3 regions of the Knoellia altitudinis genome follow, and region 1 is predicted to be linked to each of the others. Evidence: predicted binding sites of a transcription regulator. Region 1 holds the regulator's gene; each other region holds the start of a gene.
The links. Region 1 encodes LexA, which represses DNA repair genes until DNA is damaged. Its sites were predicted from a motif close to TCGAACANNTGTTCGA; they were not measured.
Positions count from the first base shown of each region.

Region 2: a site for LexA is predicted at 3,870-3,885, ahead of ACFQW8_RS00460 (alpha-ketoglutarate-dependent dioxygenase AlkB). Genes of this name have one in related genera too.
Region 3: a site for LexA is predicted at 4,306-4,321, ahead of ACFQW8_RS12735 (DUF222 domain-containing protein). Genes of this name have one in related genera too.

Region 1 covers NZ_JBHTDK010000002.1:13,419-20,368, forward strand. The annotation lists gene ACFQW8_RS14840 (ComEC/Rec2 family competence protein) at 1-1,447, shown strand, start outside; gene ACFQW8_RS14845 (LysR family transcriptional regulator) at 1,451-2,392, opposite strand; gene ACFQW8_RS14850 (Sir2 family NAD-dependent protein deacetylase) at 2,732-3,607, shown strand; gene lexA (transcriptional repressor LexA) at 3,618-4,364, opposite strand; gene ACFQW8_RS14860 (LysM peptidoglycan-binding domain-containing protein) at 4,560-4,967, shown strand; gene ACFQW8_RS14865 (VOC family protein) at 5,227-5,670, shown strand; gene ACFQW8_RS14870 (winged helix DNA-binding domain-containing protein) at 5,817-6,938, opposite strand.
Region 2 covers NZ_JBHTDK010000001.1:85,774-92,723, forward strand. The annotation lists gene ACFQW8_RS00440 (permease) at 1-1,026, opposite strand, end outside; gene ACFQW8_RS00445 (isoprenyl transferase) at 1,023-1,865, opposite strand; gene recO (DNA repair protein RecO) at 1,817-2,542, opposite strand; gene ACFQW8_RS00455 (peptidoglycan-binding protein) at 2,720-3,745, shown strand; gene ACFQW8_RS00460 (alpha-ketoglutarate-dependent dioxygenase AlkB) at 3,906-4,529, shown strand; gene ACFQW8_RS00465 (alpha/beta fold hydrolase) at 4,627-5,337, shown strand; gene ACFQW8_RS00470 (GntR family transcriptional regulator) at 5,405-6,058, shown strand; gene ACFQW8_RS00475 (1-aminocyclopropane-1-carboxylate deaminase) at 6,141-6,950, shown strand, end outside.
Region 3 covers NZ_JBHTDK010000001.1:2,700,941-2,707,890, forward strand. The annotation lists gene ACFQW8_RS12720 (aldehyde dehydrogenase family protein) at 1-770, opposite strand, end outside; gene deoC (deoxyribose-phosphate aldolase) at 798-1,805, opposite strand; gene ACFQW8_RS12730 (endonuclease/exonuclease/phosphatase family protein) at 1,780-2,718, opposite strand; gene ACFQW8_RS12735 (DUF222 domain-containing protein) at 2,783-4,297, opposite strand; gene ACFQW8_RS12740 (hypothetical protein) at 4,465-5,085, shown strand; gene ACFQW8_RS12745 (DnaJ family domain-containing protein) at 5,033-5,512, opposite strand; gene ACFQW8_RS12750 (hypothetical protein) at 5,538-5,732, opposite strand; gene ACFQW8_RS12755 (phospho-sugar mutase) at 5,847-6,950, opposite strand, start outside.

The DNA of each region.
Region 1 (6,950 bases):
CGCCATGGGTCTCATCGGGCTCATCGGGATGAGCCGATCGCGCCGCGCCGCCGGGCTGCCGGTCCTCTCCGGCGCGATCGTCGTGGTGCTGGTCATCGACCCGTGGATGGCGCGGTCCTTCGGGTTCGCCCTGTCGGCCCTCGCCACCCTCGGCCTGCTCCTCTTCACCCGACCGTGGGGCGATGCCATCGCCGCGAGACTCCACCCCAGGGTGGCCTTCATGGGCCCGGCCATCGCCATACCCGTTGCGGCACAGGCGATGTGCGCCCCGCTCATCGTCCTGCTCCAGGGGTCGGTGAGCATCGTCGGGGTCGTCGCCAACCTCGTCGCCGCGCCCTTGGTGGCTCCGGCCACGGTCGCAGGGGTGGCGGCCGCTCTCGTGTCGGTCGTCGCCGACGCGCCCGCCCAGCTCCTCGGCTGGCTCGGAGCCGTGCCCACGCTGGTGATCGCTCGGACCGCGCGCGTCATGGCTGACGTCCCGGGCGGCACGCTGCCCTGGCCCGACGGCCCACCGGGTGCGCTGCTGCTCGCAGGGCTCACCCTGACACTGTTGGTCACCGGGCGATGGCTCGGGCGTGCCGCGGTCGTGCGACCACTGCTCGCCCTCGCCGTCGTCGCCCTCAGCGCGGCGATGACCATCCCGACGCGGGTCGTGACGTGGCCTCCCGACGGCTGGCGCGTTGCCTTCTGCGACGTCGGCCAGGGTGACGCGGCAGTGGTCCGCACCGGCCCTCGGCGCGCGCTCGTGGTCGACGTCGGGCCCGAGCCGGCCTCTGCCGACGGCTGTCTCGACTCGCTCGGTGTCGAGGTCGTCGACGCCGTCGTCCTCACGCACTTCCACGCCGACCACGTCGAGGGCCTGCCCGGGGTGCTCGGCGGTCGGGAGGTCGGACAGGTCCTCGTCTCACCGGTGGCGGAGCCGGGACACCAGGTCGGTGAGGTGACCGGCTGGACGCGAGCACGCGGCATACCCGTCTCTGCCGTTGCGGCGGGGGACCGGCTCTCGTTCGGCGAGGCCACCGCAGAGGTGTGGGCGCCCGTGCGCCGCATCGCGGCCGGCTCGGTGCCCAACAACGCGAGCATCGTGCTCGCCGTCCACGTCGGTGAGGTCGACGTCCTGTTGCTCGGCGACGTGGAGCGGGAGGCAGCGCACGACCTCGTGCTCAGGATGCGACGAGACCCCGAGATGGCCTCTGCTGCGGGCGAGTTGGACGTCGTCAAGACACCCCACCACGGGAGCGCGAACCTCGACCCCGCCCTCATGGCCGCCGTCAGAGCGCCCGTGGCGGTCATCAGCGTGGGCAAGGACAACGACTACGGACACCCGACAGCTGCACACCTGAGCATGCTGAGGAGCAACGGGTATGCCGCCTACCGCACCGACCAGCGGGGCCACATCGCCGTCGTGGAGCGGGGCGACCGGCTCCAGGTCGTCACCGCCAGGTGAAGGTCAGCGGGCAGCGGCCTTCTTGCGGGTCTTGGCCGCCGACGCCTTGGCGCTCTCGACGAGCGCGTCGAGCGTGGCCCTGACCGCCGGGACGCGCTGGAGGTCGGGCGTGGTCACGGCGACGATGTGGCGGCGCGAGGCCGGGGTCATCGGGAGTGCCGCGACGTCCTCGTGGTGGACCGTCTTGAGGATGAGGTCGGGGATGACCGCGACGCCGAGCCCTTCGGCGATGAGTCCCATGACCGCCACGTAGTCCTCGGTCTCGTAGGCGATGTCCGGGACGTAGCCCGCGGTGCTCGCGAGCTGGAGGAGGTGGCCTCGGCAGCGGGGACAGCCGGCGATCCACGTCTCGTCCTTGAGGGCGGCCATGTCGACGTGCTTGGCACGGGCGAGGTCGTGGGTGCGCGGCACCGCGAGCAGAACCTCGTCGTCGAGGAGGGGGGTGGTGACGAAGGCGTCGAGATCCTCCTCGCCGCGGCCGAGGTCGGTGCCCTCGTAGACGAAGGCCACCGCGAGGTCGCACTCCCCGGCACGCAGCGCGGCCAGCGACTCGCGCGGCTCGCCCTCGCTGAAGGTTATGGAGACGCCCGGGTGCTCGGCCTTGACCTTGGCCAGGGCCTTGGGGACGAGGGTCGCCGAGGCGCTGGGGAAGGCCATGAGACGGACGCGGCCGGAGCGCAGGCCGGCGATGGCAGCGACCTCCTCCTCCGCGGCGTCGAGGGCCGACAGGACGGGTCCGGCGTGGCGGGCCAGCACGGCACCGGCCTCGGTGAGGCGCACGCTGCGGCCGATGCGCTCGACGAGTGTCGTGCCCGTGCGGGTCTCGAGGCGACGGACCATCTGTGAGATGGCGGGCTGGGAGTATCCGAGGGAGAGGGCCGCCGCGGTGAAGCTGCCCTCGTCGGCGATGGCCCGCATGACGCGGAGGCCGGCTGCATCGATCATGGATGAATCCTATAACGCCCAGTTATCAAAGGGCCAGTCCTCTGCACACCGCGTGATGCGCTGACGGACGAGGGCAGGGCGTATCTGGCGGTGGTGCCGAGCCCTCCTCTCCAGCATGAAGGCCACGATGCGAAGGCGGACAGCCCGCCGCAGCCACCACCCGGACGTCAGCTGTGACGCCCTCGGCCGGTGGCACTGGAGGTGTCAGTGCGGAGCCGGAGCGTACGCGGGCGGGTCGGCAACCGACTGGCGCTGGATGGTCACGGGAGCGCTGGTCCACCAGAGCGCCTGCCCCGGCGAGTGAGTCCGGGCCCGCTCGGGGCGACCTACGATGGTGGGGTGAGTCGAGAGGTGTCCGTGGGTGAGGTCGCATCGCTCCTGCGCGACCGCGGCCCTGCGTTGGTCCTGACCGGCGCCGGCCTCTCGACCGAGAGTGGCATCCCGGACTACCGCGGGCCTGACGGCCAGCGGCGGGTGACGCCGATGTCGCATCAGGAGTTCTGTGCGACCAGTGCTGCGCGACAGCGTTACTGGGCGCGCAGCTTCATCGGTTGGCAGCGCTTCTCCGTCGCCGAACCCAACGCCGGGCATCGGGCCGTCGCCGAGCTCCAGCGCGTCGGCGCGATCGGCACCGTCATCACCCAGAACGTCGACGGCCTCCACCAGGACGCCGGCACGCGCGACGTCATCGAGCTCCACGGAAGCCTTGCCGACGTGGAGTGCCTCACCTGCGGCGAACGCACCGACCGTGACCTCGTGCAGGCCTTCATGGACGATGCCAACCCCGGGTTCGCTTCTCTCGCTCTGGGACTCGTCGGCGACGGTTCCAGGGTGAGCAGCCAGATCCGGCCCGACGGCGACATCGTCCTTGCCGATGACGCCGTGCAGACCTTCGTCCCGCCTCGCTGTCTCGTGTGCGGGGACGACACCCTCAAGCCAGACGTCGTCTTCTTCGGCGGCTCGGTGCCCAAACCACGGGTCGAGCAGTGTTTCGCCCTCACCGAGGCCGCGCCGGTCCTCGTCGTGCTCGGGTCGTCGCTCAAGGTGATGAGTGGATACCGGTTCGTGCGCCGCGCCGCGGCACACGGCATACCCGTCGTCGTCGTCACGTTGGGCCCCACGCGTGGAGACGCCGAGACGACACATCGGATCGATGCGCCGCTCGGCGTCACGTTGACCGCCTTGGCGCGGGAGCTGGCCGCGCGGCTGGGGTGAGCCCAGCCGCTCAGATGCGACGCAGGACTGCGGTGACCTTGCCGAGGATCGTCGCGTGGTCGCCGTCGATGGGGTCGAAGGACGGGTTGTGGGGCATGAGCCAGACCTTGCCGTCCTTGCGCTTGAACGTCTTGACCGTCGCCTCGTTGTCGAGCATGGCGGCCACGATGTCGCCGTTGTCGGCGTTCGGCTGCTGACGCACCACGACCCAGTCACCGTCACAGATCGCGGCGTCGACCATCGAGTCACCGACGACCTTGAGCAGGAACAGTGAGCCCTCGCCGACGATCTGCTTGGGCAGTGGGAAGACCTCGTCCACCATCTCCTCGGCCATGATCGGCACACCGGCGGCGATCCGGCCGAGCACGGGCACATAGCTGGCCTCGGGCCGCGCGTCGCCCGAGCCGGTCGGGTCGAGGTCGGCGTCGATGTCGTCGGGAGCTGCTCCACCCCGGTAGCCACGGATGTCGCTCGGCGTGTCGGGGGAGATGACCTCGAGCGCACGGGGCCGGTTGGGGTCGCGGCGCAGGTAGCCCTTCTTCTCGAGGGCGTGCAGCTGGTGCGACACCGAGCTGGGAGAGGTGAGGCCGACGGCCTGGCCGATCTCACGCATGCTCGGCGGGTAGCCACGGCGGTCGACCGAGTTGCGGATGACGTCGAGAACCTTGCGCTGACGCACCGTCAGGGTGCCGTCGCCCGGGTCCCGGTCGGGCAGCTGGTGGACGTCGGCGTCGTCCTGGCGGCGCTTGTCGCTCATGGTTCGTCTCCTCAGAAGGCGTTGTCAGTGGCGCCTGATTGGCTTTCTGACATGAGCACAGCCTACGGAGTTCGAGCAGGTGTTTCAAACATCTGTTCGACGCGTGTCTTGAACTCCTCGAACATCCGTGCTAGAAATCGTACAAGCGTTCGTTCGAACACCGTTTCGAGCGGGACACCGATCCAGGAGGACACCATGAGTGCAGTTGCAGTGCTGGACGGCACGACCATCGGGTATGCCGCGCCGCGTCCGGTTCCGCGTCGCTCGACGCAGCCGCGCCTCGTGTCGATCCCCACCGGGGCGTCGGTGCCCGTGTTCGCGGCGCCGGCGCTGAGGGTCACCCGAGCCGGTCGTCTCGTCCTGACGACCATGGTGCTCCTGGTTGCCCTGGTGGTCGCCTTCGTCGCTCTCACGGGAGGAGCGGCCGCGTCGGCGCCTGCCGTGACGGTGACGGTGCAGCAGGGGCAGACCCTCTCCGAGATCGCTGCCCAGCACCTCGCCGGGGTGTCGGTCGCGACCGGTGTCGCCGAGCTGCAGGCGGCCAACGACCTTGCCACGGCCCAGGTCAGGGTCGGCCAGACCATCGTCATCCCCCAGGGCTGACGCACCACGCTCCGAGCCGCTTCGACCCCGGTTCGGTCCTGAGTCCTTGGATGAGCTTCGACCCCTCTCCGACTCAGCATGGAGGGCGCCCCGCCAGTCTTCGCGCGGGGCGCCCTTTGCTGTGCCCGGCGTCGTCCGCGACGTGTGGCGCACGAGCGCCATCCTTGGGCCGCAATCGGGGCATCGGGTGTCGCTGCTGGGCAATAAGTCCGGGCCGGCGGGGCTTGGACCTCTCATGACAGATCAGTCGAGTGGGCGAGTGCAGAAGGTCAAGCAGCTGCGAGTGGTCGTGGAGGCGGAGGACTACGACACCGCGGTCCGGTTCTATCGCGACGTCCTCGGCATGGACGAGATCGCGGCGTTCTCCTCGGGAGGGGAGGACCGGGTCGCGATCCTCGAGGCTGGCCGGGCGACCTTTGAGATCGCGAGTCCAGCGCACAAGGTGGCGATCGACGCCGTCGAGGCGGCGGGAACGCCGAGCCCGAAGATCCGGATCGCGTTCGAGGTGGACGACGCCGAGTCGGCGACTCGCGAGGCGGAGAGTGCTGGAGCAACCGTCGTCGCAGAGCCGGTCCTCACCCCATGGATGTCGCTCAACTCCAGAGTCGACGCTCCGGCGGGCCTCACGGTCACCTTCTTCGAGGAGACCGAGGACTCGCACGAACGGGCCGAGCGCGACGGGTTCGGCACCAACGACGCCTGACCCGATCCACTTGCGAACCAGCGTGTCGCGCGCTGCACATGGGGCCGGCCAGCAGCCTTGGCGTCTCCGCGACTTCTGGCACTCCCAGCCCGGCTGGATCTAGGGCTACAGATGGGCTGCTCAGCGAGGCGTCAGACGCCTCGCGCTCAGGCGAAGACGAGGTTCAGAGGTAGGTCGTGGAAGGCCGCCAGGAACTGCGCGGCTTCGGCGATGCCATCGCGTTCCGCGGGGTCGAGGTCGGCCTCCAGGCGGACGGTGACCGTGACGCGCCTGGGCTCGGTCTTGCGCTTGAACGTGCCGAGGTCGTGCCCATCGACGACGACGATCCCACCGGCAGCTTCGGAGATGAGTCGGGTCCGGTCCGTGTCGGGGTTGCTCCTGGGGAAGCCGGTGGTGGGATAGGTCAGTGCCGCCTCGTCGAAGGTCGACAGCAGGTATGCCGTGTGCTTGAGCGACGTGCGCGCCGTCACCGTGGGGTCGTACCAGAGGGTCTCGCCCTGGCACTCGACGGATTCGAGAGGGTGCGTCGACTGCAGCGAGCTGGAGGTCATGATCTCCGCTGTGGCAGAGCGGATCTCGGTGAGGGTGAGGCCGCTCCAGCGCTGGAGGTCGCGCTCGGAGGCAGGGCCGTGCCCGGCGTGGAACCGGTGGGTCAGCTCGACGAGTGCCCTCTCACGCGACCACGTGTCCGCCTCCGCTGCCGGGATCGTCTCGTCGACCAGGGCGTAGGTGTGCTCGGTGCCTCGGGGTGGCCCGGAGCAGATGACGGCTCTCACCTCGGCGCAGATCAGCTGGTGTGCCATCGTCTCGCCCGGTCCCGGCAGGCCTGCAGCCGCGAACTCCGGTCCGATCTCCTTGCGGGTCATGGTCCGCCCTCCGCGAAGGAGCTCGCGCAGGAGGTCGATGCCCCGGTCGACGATCTCGGGCGTGAGTCCCAGCTGGCGGTGGCGGGCGGGCATGGCGGCCTCGACCTTGCCGCCGGTGAGCGCCTGGATCCAGCGAAGGTCCTCGGGCGCGACGTGGTGCCACGTGGGTCGGAGGATGTGCGTGCGCACCCAGCCGCCGGCCGACTGCTCGGCCAGCACGGCGGCATACGTGATGGCGCGTGAGCGCATGGCGAGGGAGTGCGCTGCGAGAGGTGCGTCCTGGCTCTGGACACAGGTGAGCAGACGGACAGCGTCGGCAGCTTGGGGGAGCGGCGCGGACGAGAGGCGCTGGACAGCGAGGCGTCGCCGGATGACCCAGTCGCGGGTCACGTGTCGGGGCATGGCCACATCCTG
Region 2 (6,950 bases), on a different contig from region 1:
CATGGCGAAACGCCTCCCGAACGTCGCGACCTGGAGCGCGAACAGCTTCACGTCGAGGACCGGTCCGACGACCATGAACACGAGCCGGGCGGTCATCGGGAAGGCCGACATGCTCGCGGCGACGAAGGCATCGGCCTCGGAGCAGATCGCGACGATGACGGCGAAGAGGGCGAGCACGATGACGGAGACGAGCAGGTTGCCGGCCAGGGTGTCGATCCACTCGCGGGGCACGACGACGTTGACGGTTGCTGCGACGGCGGCCCCCACGACGAGGTAGCCACCGGCGTGGAGCACGTCGTGCCGCACCTCGTCGACGAACCGGGCAAGGCGAGAACCGCCGGCACGCGCGCGGCGCGGCATACGGATCACGGAGTCCTTGCCGAGGCGGAGCCAGACCCATCCCACGACGACGGCGGTGACGAGCGACGCGATGAACCGCGCCAGCACGACACGCCAGTCGCCGGCGAACGCCACCGCCGTCGACGCGAGCACGATGGGGTTGATGGCCGGCGCAGCCAACAGGAAGGTGAGCGCGACGGCGGGCTGGATGCCGCGGGACACCAACGCGCCGGCGATCGGCACACTGGCGCACTCGCACCCGGGAAGTGCCATCCCCGACAACCCTGCGACCGGCACCGCCGCGGCCGGGGACTTCGGCAACCACCGGCTCAGCACCTCGGGCGGGACGAGCACCGCCACAGCCGCTGACAGCGCCACGCCGAGGGCGAGGAACGGGAGCGCCTGGAGCGCGATGGAGACGAACACGGTGAGCCACGCCTGCACCGCCTCGTGGTCCTCGAGCAGGCCGGTGAGCCGCGGTCGGGCGAGTGCGAGGGCGAGCATGAGGGCGGCCAGGACCCAGACCGCGTATCCGCCCGTCTCCGGCTGCGCCTCGGCGTCGTGCCCATGGTGACGCGTGTGCCGTGCCGCACGCCGGGTACGCCCCTCACCTTCCTGGGCGAGGTCAGGGCTGTCATCGGAGGGCGTCAGGGGCGGGGCCTCGACGTGCGGCTGGTCGGAACTCACTGGCCACTTCCGCCATCGATCGACGAGCTGGGCAGGTCGACGGCGCCACCGTAGCGGCGGTCACGATCGGCATAGATCTCGACGGCTCGCCACAGGTCGCGACGGTCGAAGTCCGGCCAGAGCGTGTCGAGGAAGACCATCTCGGCGTAGGCGCTCTGCCACAGCAGGAAGTTGCTCGTCCGCTGCTCGCCCGACGAGCGGATGAAGAGGTCGACGTCCGGCATGGTCGGCTCAGGGAGATAGCGGGCCAGTGTCCGCTCGTCGACGTTCTTGGCCTTGATCCGGCCGTCCGCGACATCCTGGGCCAGCGCTCGAGCGGCATCGCCGAGCTCGGCCCGCCCGCCGTAGTTGACGCAGAAGTAGAGGGTCAGCCCTGTGTTGTCCTGAGTGAGCTCCTGGGCGACCTCGAGCTCCTTGATGACCGAGCCCCACAGTCGCGGTCGGCGACCGACCCAGCGCATGCGCACACCCCAGTCATTGAGCTGGTCGCGCCGACGACGGATGACGTCGCGGTTGAAGCCCATGAGGAAGCGCACCTCGTCGGGTGAGCGCTTCCAGTTCTCGGTGGAGAAGGCGTAGGTCGACAGGTGCGTCACGCCGGCCTCGATCGCGCCCGCGACGACATCGAGGAGGGCGCCCTCACCGGCTTCGTGACCCTTGGTCCGGGGCAGTCCGCGCTGGTTGGCCCAGCGTCCGTTGCCGTCCATGACGATGGCGACGTGGCCCGGAATCAGTGCCGGGGCCAGAGTCGGCGGCTGCGCGCCGCTGGGGTGGGCGAAGGGCCGGCTGGTCACCGCTCCACCATACGGAGCGAGCGCACTCCGTGCTCGAGGTGCCATTGGAGGAACGCCGTCGTCAGCCCACTTCCCTCCCGCCGGTGGCGCAGCTCGGAGGCATCGGCGATGAACCAGTCGCCCGCGAGGAGCGCCGCGAGCAGTCGGAGAGTCTCGGGGGCGGGGGCGGCGGAACCCGGCGGACGGCACGAGGAGCAGACCGCACCACCGGAGACGATGTGGAACGCGCGGTGAGGCCCCTCTGCTCCGCACTTCGCGCAGTCGTGGAAGCTCGGCGCCCAGCCGGCGATCGCCAGCGCGCGCAGGAGGTAGGCGTCGAGGACGAGGTTGGGGTCGTGCTCCTTGCCCGCGAGCGAACGCAGGGCGCCGGTCACGAGGAGGTACTGCTGCAGCGCCGGCTCGCGCTCCTCGGTGAGGCGGTCACACGTCTCGAGCACCGCGTTGGCGGCGGTCCACGCGTCGTAGTCGCGCGAGACGACGTCACCCCACGACTCGAGCGTCTCGGCCTGCGTCACGGTGTCGAGGTTGCGACCCTCGTAGCACTGGAGGTCGACGAGCATCCCAGGCTCGAGCCGGGCGCCGAAGCGGGACCGGGTGCGGCGCACGCCCTTGCCGACCGTTCGGACCTTGCCGAGGCTGCGCGTGAGGACCGTGATGATCCGGTCCGCCTCACCCAGCTTGTGGGTGCGCAGGACGATCCCCTGGTCTCGGTAGAGCGGCACGCCCCATTGTCTCCCCGCACCCTGACAAAGCGGGTATGCCGTGCCGCCCACGGCCGGGGGTTATACCGATGAGGACCAGCAGCCATGACAGGGAGCTCCTCCCATGGACGACCCCCTCGGGCGCCCATAGGTTCGGAAGGCCCAGACCATTTCCGTGCATCCGACAGGGGTAGGACCATGTGTGAACTTCACGACCACCAAGGGCTCCACGACCACGACGCTGTGACCTCGCAGCCTGACGTCGGACGTCGTCACCTCCTGCGTGGCGCCGGCGGACTCATCCTCGGTGGCGGGCTGGTCGTCGCGGGTGCGAGCGCCGCCCATGCGGCCACGTCCCAGAACGGCTGGCCCGCCAGCAGCAGCCCGAGTGCCATCGGCATCACGGCGCTCTCCGTGTCAGGGCACAGCTTCCCCGCCGGCGTGCGCGGCGGTCAGGTCCACACGATCCTCGGCTACGTCGCTCAGCGCTTCAACAACGAGGTCGAGGCCCTCGTCACCCCCGGGTGCTGGGGCTACAACTACCGCGAGATCTCGGGGAGCACGAGCCTGTCCAACCACGCGTCGGGCACGGCCATCGACTGCAACGCGCCCCGGCACCCGCTCGGGGCGTCCGGCACGTTCTCCTCGACCCAGGTGAGTCGCATCCGCTCGATCCTGACCTACTGCAACGGCGTCGTGCGCTGGGGCGGCGACTACTCGAGCCGCAAGGACGAGATGCACTTCGAGATCAACGTCGCTCCCGGTGACTCCCGCATTGCCCCGCTGGTCTCCAAGATCGGTGGCACAACTCCCCCACCTCCGACGACCACCTGGTCCACGGTGAGCTCGGGAGCCACTGGCTTCCGGGTGGTGGCGATCCAGCACCTCCTCCGGGCCCGGGGTCAGTCGCTGACCGTGGATGGTGTCTTCGGTGACATCACCGTGAGCAGGGTCAGGGCCTTCCAGACCTCGCGCGGCCTCGCCGCCGATGGGGTCGTCGGACCCAATACCTGGTCTGCCCTCGTGGTCACGGTGAAGTCGGGCTCCTCGGGTGAGGCGGTCGTCGCTGCCCAGAAGACGCTCACGGCCCGCGGGTACGCATGCACGGCCGACGGCATCTTCGGTGCGACCACGACCTCCCAGGCCAAGGCCTTCCAAAGCAGCCGTGGTCTCGTCGCCGACGGCATCGTCGGGCCCGCGACCTGGGCCAAGCTCACCTTCTGACCCTTCACGAGCCGCATTATCGGATGACCCGATAATTGCCCGCTCGACCCGAGTTGCCAAGTCGGGTCGAGCGGGCCGAACTGGGGCCACCTGATCATGCGTCGGCTGGGGCCGAGTTCTGGGCTAGAACACACGTTCGATTTCGGGTATGCTCGGCAGCATGGCCGCAGCGTTGCAGCACTCGCTCTTCGACACCGGTGACGCCATCGACCTCGGCGCCCTCGCGCCCACGCGCACGCTTCTCGACCGCGGCGCCTGGGTCGACTACCAGCCGAGTTGGCTCACCGGCGCCGACCTCCTCTTCGACGCCCTGCACCACGACGTGCCGTGGAAGGCCGAGCGCCGAGAGATGTACGAACGCGTCGTCGACGTGCCGCGCCTGCTGAAGTTCTACGAGTCCGACGAGGCCCTCCCCCACCCTGCCCTCGACCAAGCCCGAGAAGCGTTGTCCCACAGGTATGCCGGTGAGCTGGGTGAGCCGTTCGTCTCCGCCGGCCTGTGCCTCTACCGAGACGGCCGTGACTCCGTGGCGTGGCACGGCGACCGGATCGGAAGGGCGAGGGACCAGGACACGATGGTCGCCATCCTCTCCGTCGGCTCCGCTCGGTCGCTCATGCTCCGACCGCGCGGAGGCGGGCGATCGATCGGCTTCTCTCTCGGGCACGGTGACCTCGTCGTCATGGGTGGCTCCTGCCAGCGCACGTGGGATCACGCCATCCCCAAGACCAGCAAGCCCGTCGGGCCGCGGATCTCCATCCAGTTCCGACCGCGCGGCATCCGCTGACCCCCGGCTTCACGCACCATCAGCCCCTTGACCCATTCATTTCTTTGCAATATATTGCATATGAGAAGCTATCCACCGACATGAGAGAAGGAATGCCATGAGCACCACCACGGATGGATCGATCAGGAACGTCGTGCTGGTGCACGGCGCCTTCGCCGACGGCTCGGGCTGGCGTGGGGTCCACGAGCGCCTGACGGCTCGGGGCTACCGGGTCTCGATCGTGCAGAACCCGCTCACCTCGCTCGAGGACGACGTCGCCGCCACCACGCGGGTGCTCGACCGACAGGACGGACCGACCATCCTCGTCGGCCACTCCTGGGGCGGCACCGTCATCACCGAGGCCGGCCTCCACGAGAAGGTCGCCGGCCTGGTCTACGTCGCCGCCCTGATCCCCGACAGCGGCGAGAACTCGGGGCAGCAGTACGAAGGCTTCGCCGCGACTCCTGACTTCGTCATCGACGTCGGCGACGACGGGTTCGGGTTCCTCGACCCCGAACAGTTCATGAAGGGTTTCGCCGCCGATGCCAACGACGCCGACGCCGACCTGATGCGCGACGCGCAGGTGCCGGTCAACATGTCGGTCTTTGCCCAGACGGTCTCCGAGGCCGCCTGGCGTCAGAGGCCCAGCTGGGCCGTGTTCGGGACCGAGGACAAGGCCTTCGACCAGGCCATGCTGCAGCACATGGCGAAGCGGGCAGGGGCGGACATCACCACCGTTCCGGGGAGCCACGCCGTCTACCTCACGCAGGCCGACGCGGTCTCCGACGTCATCATCGCGGCGGCCGAGGAAGCTCCGGTGGCGGCCTGAACCCCGTGCCGCACCCGGACCGCACGGCGCTTTGACTCTCCCCGTGATGCAAGGTGCAATACGTTGCATGCCGATCCCCGGGACGTCCACCCCTTCGAGCCGGGCCCTCCTGCGCGACGACGTCTACGGCCGGCTGCGCGAAGCCATCATCGACGGGACGTTCGAGCCGGGTGAGCAGCTGCGGGATGGCGATCTCGCCACCTGGCTCGGGGTCAGCCGCACCCCCGTCAGGGAGGCCCTGCTCCGGCTGGGCCAGAGCGGCCTCGTCGTGGCCCGGCCGGGGCGCTCGACCATGGTCAGCACGATCGACTCTCGGCCTCTGCACGAGGCACGGGACGTCGTGGCGGCCATGCACCAGCTTGCGGTCCGCGAGTCCGTGCCCAGCCTGACCGCCGACGACCTACGCCTCATGAGCGAGGCCAACGAGAGGTTCGAGGAGGCGGTCGTGGCCGGAGATGTCGAGGCCGCCCTCGCAGCGGACGACGCGTTCCACGGCGTGCCCGTGAAGGTCTGCGGCAACCGGTCCCTGGCCGTCGTCCTCGAGCAGTTCACACCGGTGCTCCGCCGGGCTGAGCGGCTCCAGTTCGCTTCAGCGAAGGGGCACGACTCGATCGTCCGGCACCAGGAGCTGATCCGACTGTGCTCGAAGGGTGACGCGGACGGCGCCGCGGCTGTCGTCTTCACCACCTTCCACTCGCTGTCCACGGCCGACGGGGCCTGACCGTCGGCTCTCCCCACGGTCCCGTTCCGGCCGAGCCGGCACGCCAGGCACATCACCAACCGCCCTCCACCCAGGAGTTGTCGTGAAGCTGCACGAGTTCCCGCGCCACCCGCTGACGTTCGGCCCGAGCCCGGTCCACCGCCTCGACCGCCTCACCGCCCACCTTGGCGGCGCCGAGGTCTGGGCCAAGCGCGAGGACGTCAACAGCGGGCTGGCCTACGGCGGGAACAAGATCCGCAAGCTCGAGTACATCGTCCCCGACGTCCTGGCATCCGGCGCTGACACCCTGGTGTCCATCGGCGGCGTCCAGTCCAACCACACCCGCCAGGTCGCGGCCGTCGCTGCGCACCTCGGGCTCAAGGTCCGTCTGGTGCAGGAGAAGTGGGTGCCGTGGGACGACCCGGTCAACGACAAGGTCGGCAACATCCTGCTCAGCCGGATGATGGGCGCCGACGTCCGGCTCGACACGGCCGGCTTCGACATCGCCATCCGACCCTCGTGGCAGGACGCGCTCCGCGAGGTCGAGCAATCCGGCGGCACTCCGTACGCCATTCCCGCTGGGGCCAGTGAGCATCGACTGGGTGGTCTCGGCTTCGCCAACTGGGCCTTCGAGGTGGCCGAGCAGGAGGAGCGGCTGGGCGTCCACTTCGACACGATCGTCGTCTGCACGGTCACCGGATCGACCCACGCGGGCATGGTCGCGGGCTTCGCTGCACTCGAGGACCTCACGGGAGTGCGCCGCCGTGTCCTCGGCATCGACGCGTCGGCCACCCTGGCCCAGACGACCGACCAGGTCGGCCGGATCGCACGGCACACCGCTGAGCTCATCGAGCTCGGTCGAGACCTCCGTGACGACGAGATCACCGTCCTCGGGGGCTGGGCCGGCGACCTC
Region 3 (6,950 bases), on a different contig from region 1:
GCCTTCTTGCGGGTGCCGGCGATCGCGCGGGCGATCATCTTGCCGACCCCGGTGCTGCCGGTGAAGGCGAGCTTGTCGATGCCGGGGTGGTCCACGATCGCCTGGCCGGTCGGGCCCGCGCCGGTGACGATGTTGACGACGCCCGGGGGGAGGTCGGCCTGCTGGCACACCTCGGCGAAGAGCAGCGCTGTCAGCGGCGTCGTCTCGGCGGGCTTGAGGACGACGGTGTTGCCGGTCGCGAGGGCCGGGGCGATCTTCCAGGCGAGCATGAGCATGGGGAAGTTCCACGGGATGATCTGCCCGACCACACCGTGGGGCTGCGGGTTCTCACCACCGGGCAACGCGGCATACCCGAGCTTGTCGGCCCAGCCGGCGTTGTAGAAGAAGTGCGCCGCGGCGAGCGGGATGTCGACGTCGCGGCTCTCCTTGATCGGCTTGCCGTTGTCGAGGCTCTCGAGGACCGCGAACTCGCGGGCGCGCTCCTGGAGGATGCGGGCGATGCGATAGAGGTACTTGCCGCGGTCGGCGCCGGACATCTTGGACCAGACACGGGTGTATGCCGTCCGCGCGGCCGCGACTGCGTTGTCGATGTCCGCCTCGCTCGCCACGGAGACCTCGGCGAGGACCTCCTCGGTGGCGGGGCTGATCGACTTGAACGAGTCGCCGCCCTGCCCATCGCTGAATTCGCCGTTGATGAAGAGTCCGTAGGAGCTCTTGAGGTCGACGACGGCGCGGGACTCGGGAGCCGGTGCGTACTCGAACGTGGGCATCAGGCTTCGTCTTTCGTTGTCACGGGCTCAGTAGGCCGTGGAGGGGGAGTCGTCGGCGATGTAGTTGGCGCCCGAGTAGGCGCCCGTCGTCATCCGCTGGCGCTGGAGGAGAAGGTCGCCCAGCAGGCTGCTCGCGCCGAAACGGAACCAGTGGTTGTCGAGCCAGTCCTCACCCGCGATCTCGCTCACGGTGACGAGGAACTTGATCGCGTCCTTGCTCGTCTTGATGCCACCGGCGGGCTTGACGCCCACCTGGGTGCCGGTGAGGTCGCGCCAGTCGCGCACCGCCTCGAGCATGATGAGCGTGACGGGCAGGGTGGCAGCGGGCTGGATCTTGCCGGTGCTCGTCTTGATGAAGTCGCCACCGGCGAGCATCGAGAGCCAGCTGGCGCGGCGGACGTTGTCATAGGTGTTGAGCTCGCCGGTCTCCATGATGACCTTGAGGCGGGCGTCGCCGCAGACCTCCTTGACCGCGGCGATCTGGTTGAAGACCGTGAGGTAGTCGCCGGAGAGGAACGCGCCGCGGTCGATGACCATGTCGATCTCGTCGGCGCCGGCCCTGACCGCGTCCTTGGTGTCGGCGAGCTTGACGGCCAGGCTCGCGCGGCCGCTGGGGAAGGCCGTGGCGACGGCTGCGACCTTGACCCCGCTGTCGCCCAGGACCTCCTTGGCGGTGGTGACCATGTCGCCGTAGACGCAGACGGCGGCCGGGCGGGGGGTGCTGAGGTCGCTCGGGTCGGGGAGGAGCGCCTTGGCCGCGAGTCCGCGGACGCGACCCTTGGTGTCGGCGCCCTCGAGCGTCGTGAGGTCGATCATCGAGATGGCCAGGTCGACGGCCCACGCCTTGCTCGTCGTCTTGATCGAACGGGTGCCGAGGTCGGCCGCGCGGGCCTCGCAGCCGACCTGGTCGACGCCCGGGAGGCCATGGAGCCAGCGCGTCAGGGACTGGTTGGTCAGCCGCGAGACGTCGAGCAGGTCTCGGGCTCGGGCCGTCGGGTCGAGCGTCGTCTCAACGGCCGCTTTGGTGGTACTCACTCCGGGAGTCTATCCGCCGGGAGAGCGTGCCGACGGAGCGTAGGAGGTGGTGGCCCGCGGGGCTGTCGAACCGTTCCGTGGTGGCTGCACCGACCCAGGGTGTGCGGTTGCCCGACCAGAGGACGTAGTCGATGCGCTGGTTCTTGTCGGTGGTCGGGGTGGTGAGGCGGCAGGCGCAGTCGTGCTGGGAGCCGTCGTAGAACTCCCCGGTGCCCCCGACCTCGGGCCCGAGGATCTGGCTCATGATGGGTGTGTTGTTGGGGTTGTCGCCGGCTGAGGTCATGTTCAGGTCGCCAGCCACGACGACGGCCCACCCTGCTGCGCGGTAGGGCCGGGTGTGGTCGATGATCGCCTGGACCTGCGGACCGCGCTCGGGCTGGGTGCCGCGTCCCCCCGATGTCGGGAAGGCCGACAAGTGGGTCGAGCAACCCAGGGTCGGGATGCCCTCGCGATGGAACTCGACGCAGGCCATGCCGAACTTCTCCACGCCGTCGGCGTTGTTGTTGGGGTAGTCCGGCGTCATCGTGGGCCGGTTGGCGGCTCCGGTGTAGATGACGAGCTCGCCGATCCAGTCGCCACCGCACCCGGGGTTCTTGCTGTTGCCGAAGTGCAGCTTGCGCGGGTGGTAGGCGAAGGTCCAGCTCGGGTGCTGTGCCTGCAGTGCCTCGAACCATGGCCGGCAGACCTCCTGCACGGCCACGAGCTGGGGTTCGAATGCGTCCACCTGGTCGACGACGAAGTCCCATGCGGCAGGAACGTGGTCGGTGTTGTGCTGGATCACCCGGAGCTGCGCGGCGGACGCTTCCGCACCCCGTCCTTGACCCGGCTGAGGACTCGCTGTGGCGATCCCTGGAAGCACGGTCAGCGCGGCGGCGGTCAGGAGAAGGAGGGTCAGTCGAAGGCGTCGGGTCACGTCCGTCGACGTTAGGCAGACCATGCGAACACGAGCCGACGCCCGCGTGAGAACCACACGACGATCAGGCGACCCGCATCTCGACGTCCTGGGTGAACCAGTCGTCGGGTGGGTCGGGGATCCAGCCCTCCCACGGGTCGTTGGGCAGGGGCAGGTCCTGGAGGTGGACGTCGCTCACCCGGTCGTCGGGCACGGGTTCGGCTGCGGCCCAGCCCTCGCCGAGGATCGGTGGGGCGGTGGCGTCGTGGACTCCGCCGGTCGGCGTGGTGATGCGTATGCCGTGTGCCCCAGTCCCGTCGAGGCCGGTGGACTGGACTCTGACGTGCCACCCGGGTTCTTCCTTGACGAGGTTGTGGCGTTTGCAGAGCCCAGCGCCATTGGCTCCCGCCGTGGCGCCGTCGGCATGGACCGCGCGGACGTGGTCGGACTCGACCGCGGGCGCATCACACCAAGGGACGCGGCAGGTGGGGTCGCGCAGCTCCAGGAAGCAGCGGAGGCCGCCGAGGAACCGGCGACGCCTCGAGTCCATCGCGACGAGGTCGCGCCCGGACGGGTCGGTGAACAGCCGCCGCAACCACACGGTAGTCGCGCAGCTCTTGCCACCGGCGCCGCGTGCGACGTCGGCTGCGTCCGCATGATCGAGCAGTGCAGCGATGTGCGCACGCGCCTCGGCTCCGGGGATCGGACCCCACCCGGGGATCGTGGCCACGTCGTCGGCGGGTGCCTGCCCGCCGAACGCTGCCGGGAGCAGGACGTTGTCGGTCATGACGAGGTTGACCTCGACCGGTTGCGGCTGGCCCTTCGCCCGGCCACTGAGGAGCTCGAGGGCACGGTCGGCGAGCCAGGCGCCCTTGCCCCTGGTGTCGGCGCGGGCGGCTGCTGCGGCTGCCTCCCACTTCTCCGCGGGCAGGTCGGGATCGATCTGGTGGCGCCTGGACTCTTCGGCGGCCAGGGCGACGTAGGCGCCGATGACGTCCTTCAGCGGCCCCAGGATCGACAACCAGGCCATCCCATCCGCGGCCGGGCGGACACTCACACGACGACTCGCGACAGCGCGGCGGTTCCGCTCCGCAAGAGACTCCGCGTCCAACGCGGCACCGGCACGCCGGGCCGCACCCGCCAACGCCTTGTCCCCCAACGACCCGATCGTCGGAGCCAGCCGCCTGTCGACCTCAGCGCGGTGCTCGCGCGAGAGGCAGGCGGTCTCCCGGACGACGATCATCGCCCGACGCTCGCTGATCTCCCCGCGCGTCAACGCGGCCATGGTCTCGGGCATCTCACCCACCAGGGCTTTGGCCACCCCCACGTGCTGGTCCGCCACCGTGGGCGAGCAGCGACGAGCCAACGCCAGGTCCGCCCGCACACTGCGCGAGTCCTCACCCAACGCCTCACGATCCACCACCGCAGCCGCCGTCAGTCGCACCTGCGCAGCAGCCGCCGCACCCTTCAAAGCCTCCAACGCGGACACCGCCGCGACCCGCTCCGCCTGAGTCAAACCCTCCGGGTCCACACCCATGAGGGAGGACACGAAGGACCGGACCTGAACCTCAGGCCCTCCGGGTGCTGCTGTCCCCTCCATACCCCAAATCATACACCTGTTCGACGACACTCATGGGAGTTGTCCACAGCGAATCCCGCTGTTGCACAGCGCATTTGCGCCCCCGTGCAGGTGACGGAACAAGGGCCCAGCTCCGTCCTCCCGACACCACGACGACCGACCCCGCCACCCGGACTAGGGTTTGCCGGGTGATGGGGGAGCATGGGCGACGCGCGTCCTGGGTGGCGCTGGCCGTGGTGGCTCTGGGCGTCGGGTCCCTCGTCGTCAACATCACGTCCGATGCGCAGCTGTCGGGCGACCAGCAGGTCCTCTTCGGCATCCGCAGGACCTTCAGCCTGCTGCTCAATGCGGGCACCGTCTGGGCGGGGATCTCCGTCCTCGCCGGCGCCGTCATGCGTCATCTCCGTCCAGCCGCCGTCGCCGGACTTCTCGCTGGCTCCGGGGCGCTGGTCGTCCACTACGGCGTCGGCGTGATCACCGGGCTCATGCCGGTCGGGTCCTTCTCATCAAATGCCATGTGGTTCCTGGCAGCAGCGATGAGCGGAGCCCCACTGGGCCTCGTCGGTGCGGTCGCGCGGTCCCGGACCCGGTGGGGGATCGCGGCGCGGCTTGTCGTGCCGCTCGGAGCGGTCATCGAACCGTGGTTCGCCGGGTGGTGGCTGTCGCCGGACGTCGACAGCCTGGCCGTTCGCGCCTCCAGCCTCGTCGCCGCCGGCACCCTGACCGTCGTCGGTTTGGCAGCCATCGTGTATGCCGTCAGGGCCGTCGCCGCTGCCACCACCGCTTCCGAGGTGGGTCGGGTTCGCTGACGCTCACTACGGCCTCGACGGCTGCCGCTGCGGCCTGCTGGTCGCGGAGCTCGCGCCAGCGCGCGACCATGGCCTCGACGTCGACGGTCGGGGCCCACACCGGCGACTGGGTGCCGAGCACCGGCCGTCGCCGGTCGTCGATGACGCGCAGGTTGTAGTCGCGCAGCACCTCGCGGACCCCGTCCTCGGTCCGGACGTCGAGGAGCGACTCGGGGAAGGTCGCGTACTCACGCCGCAGCTGGAGCACCGGCGGCAGGGCATCGGCCATGCTCAGACCCTCGCGAGCCATCATCTTCTTGACCCACCAGTCGGGGTCGGGATCGTCGAGACCGGTCAGCGGCTTGCCCGCACCCGGGAGGTTGTCGAACTCGCCGCGCTCCTGCGCCTCACGGATCTGCTTCTCGACCCACGACTCATGGAAAGCCATGACACCAGTGTGCCCGCGTGGACGGTCAGACGCTGGGGCCCTCGTCCTTGGGGGAGCCGTCCCCGAGGGCCCCGCGACCGAAGGCCCACCAAAAGCCGGTGAGGACGGCGGGGATGGCGATGGTCCAGCTCGGGATGCTGTCGACGTTCTCGGCGATGATCGCACAGATGGCGAGAATCGCCGTGAGCAGCCAGGCGATGTTGAGGTAGCGGCGTTCCATCAGGTTCTCCTTCGGCGCGTGGGAAGTCTTCCCCCCGGCAATGACCCCATCCTGCCGACGAAGAGTCGCCCGCGCCTCCATCTCTCGGTGGACCCGCTTGGTGCACCCTCGGCGTCAGAGTGCGGTGGCGGCCTCGAGGTCGGCCCTGATTCCGGCCAGTCGCTGGGTCGCCACGGAACGGGCACCGGCGAGGTCGCCGTCAACAACCGGCTCGATCACCTCGAGATAGACCTTGAGCTTCGGCTCGGTCCCGGACGGGCGCACGATGACCCGCGAGTCGTCTGCCAGGAAGTAGCGCAGACCCTCGGTCGGAGGCAGCCCACCGTCACCAGCGGCCAGGTCGTCGACCCGTGAGACCTCCACTCCCGCAACGCTGCTCAGTGGCTCCGCGCGCAGCCGCGCCATGATCTGGTCGAGAAGTGCGAGGTCCTCGATGCGCACCGAGAAGGCGTCCGTCGCGTGCACCCCGTGCTCCACCGCGAGCTCGTCGAGCCGCTCCGAGATGGACCCTCCGGCAGCCTTGAGCGACGCAGCGATCTCCGCGACCACCAGAGCAGCCGACACGCCGTCCTTGTCACGCACCTGACCCGGGTCGACGCAGTAGCCGAGCGCCTCCTCGTAGCCATAACGCAGCCCCGGCACCCGCGAGATCCACTTGAACCCCGTCAGGGTCTCCTCGTGCGCGATGCCGACCGACCGGCACACGGTGGCCAGCATCCGCGTCGACACGATCGAGTTGGCGAACACCGCATCCGCGGGCACGCCCCGATCGAGCAGGTGCGCGCCGAGCAGCACCCCGACCTCGTCACCGCGCAGCATCCGCCACCCACCCGGACCCGGAACGGCGACGGCGCACCGGTCGGCATCCGGGTCGTTGGCGATGACGACGTCGGGGTCGGTCTGCTCGGCCAGCTCCAGGGCCGCATCCATCGCGCCGGGCTCCTCGGGGTTGGGGAACGGCACCGTCGGGAAGAGCGGATCCGGCTGTGCCTGGCTGGGAACAGGCAGCGGAGCGGCATACCCCGCGGCGACGAACGCACGCGCGACGGTCTCCGACCCCACGCCGTGCAGGGCTGTGTGGACGACGACCAGGTCACGCGAGGACTCCGCCGACACGACGTCGACGACGTGGGTCAGATAGCTCTCGAGCACCTGCTCGTCCAGCGTCTCCCAGTCGTCGTCGGCCAGCGGCACGTCCAGGGTCCGGTCGATGCGCGC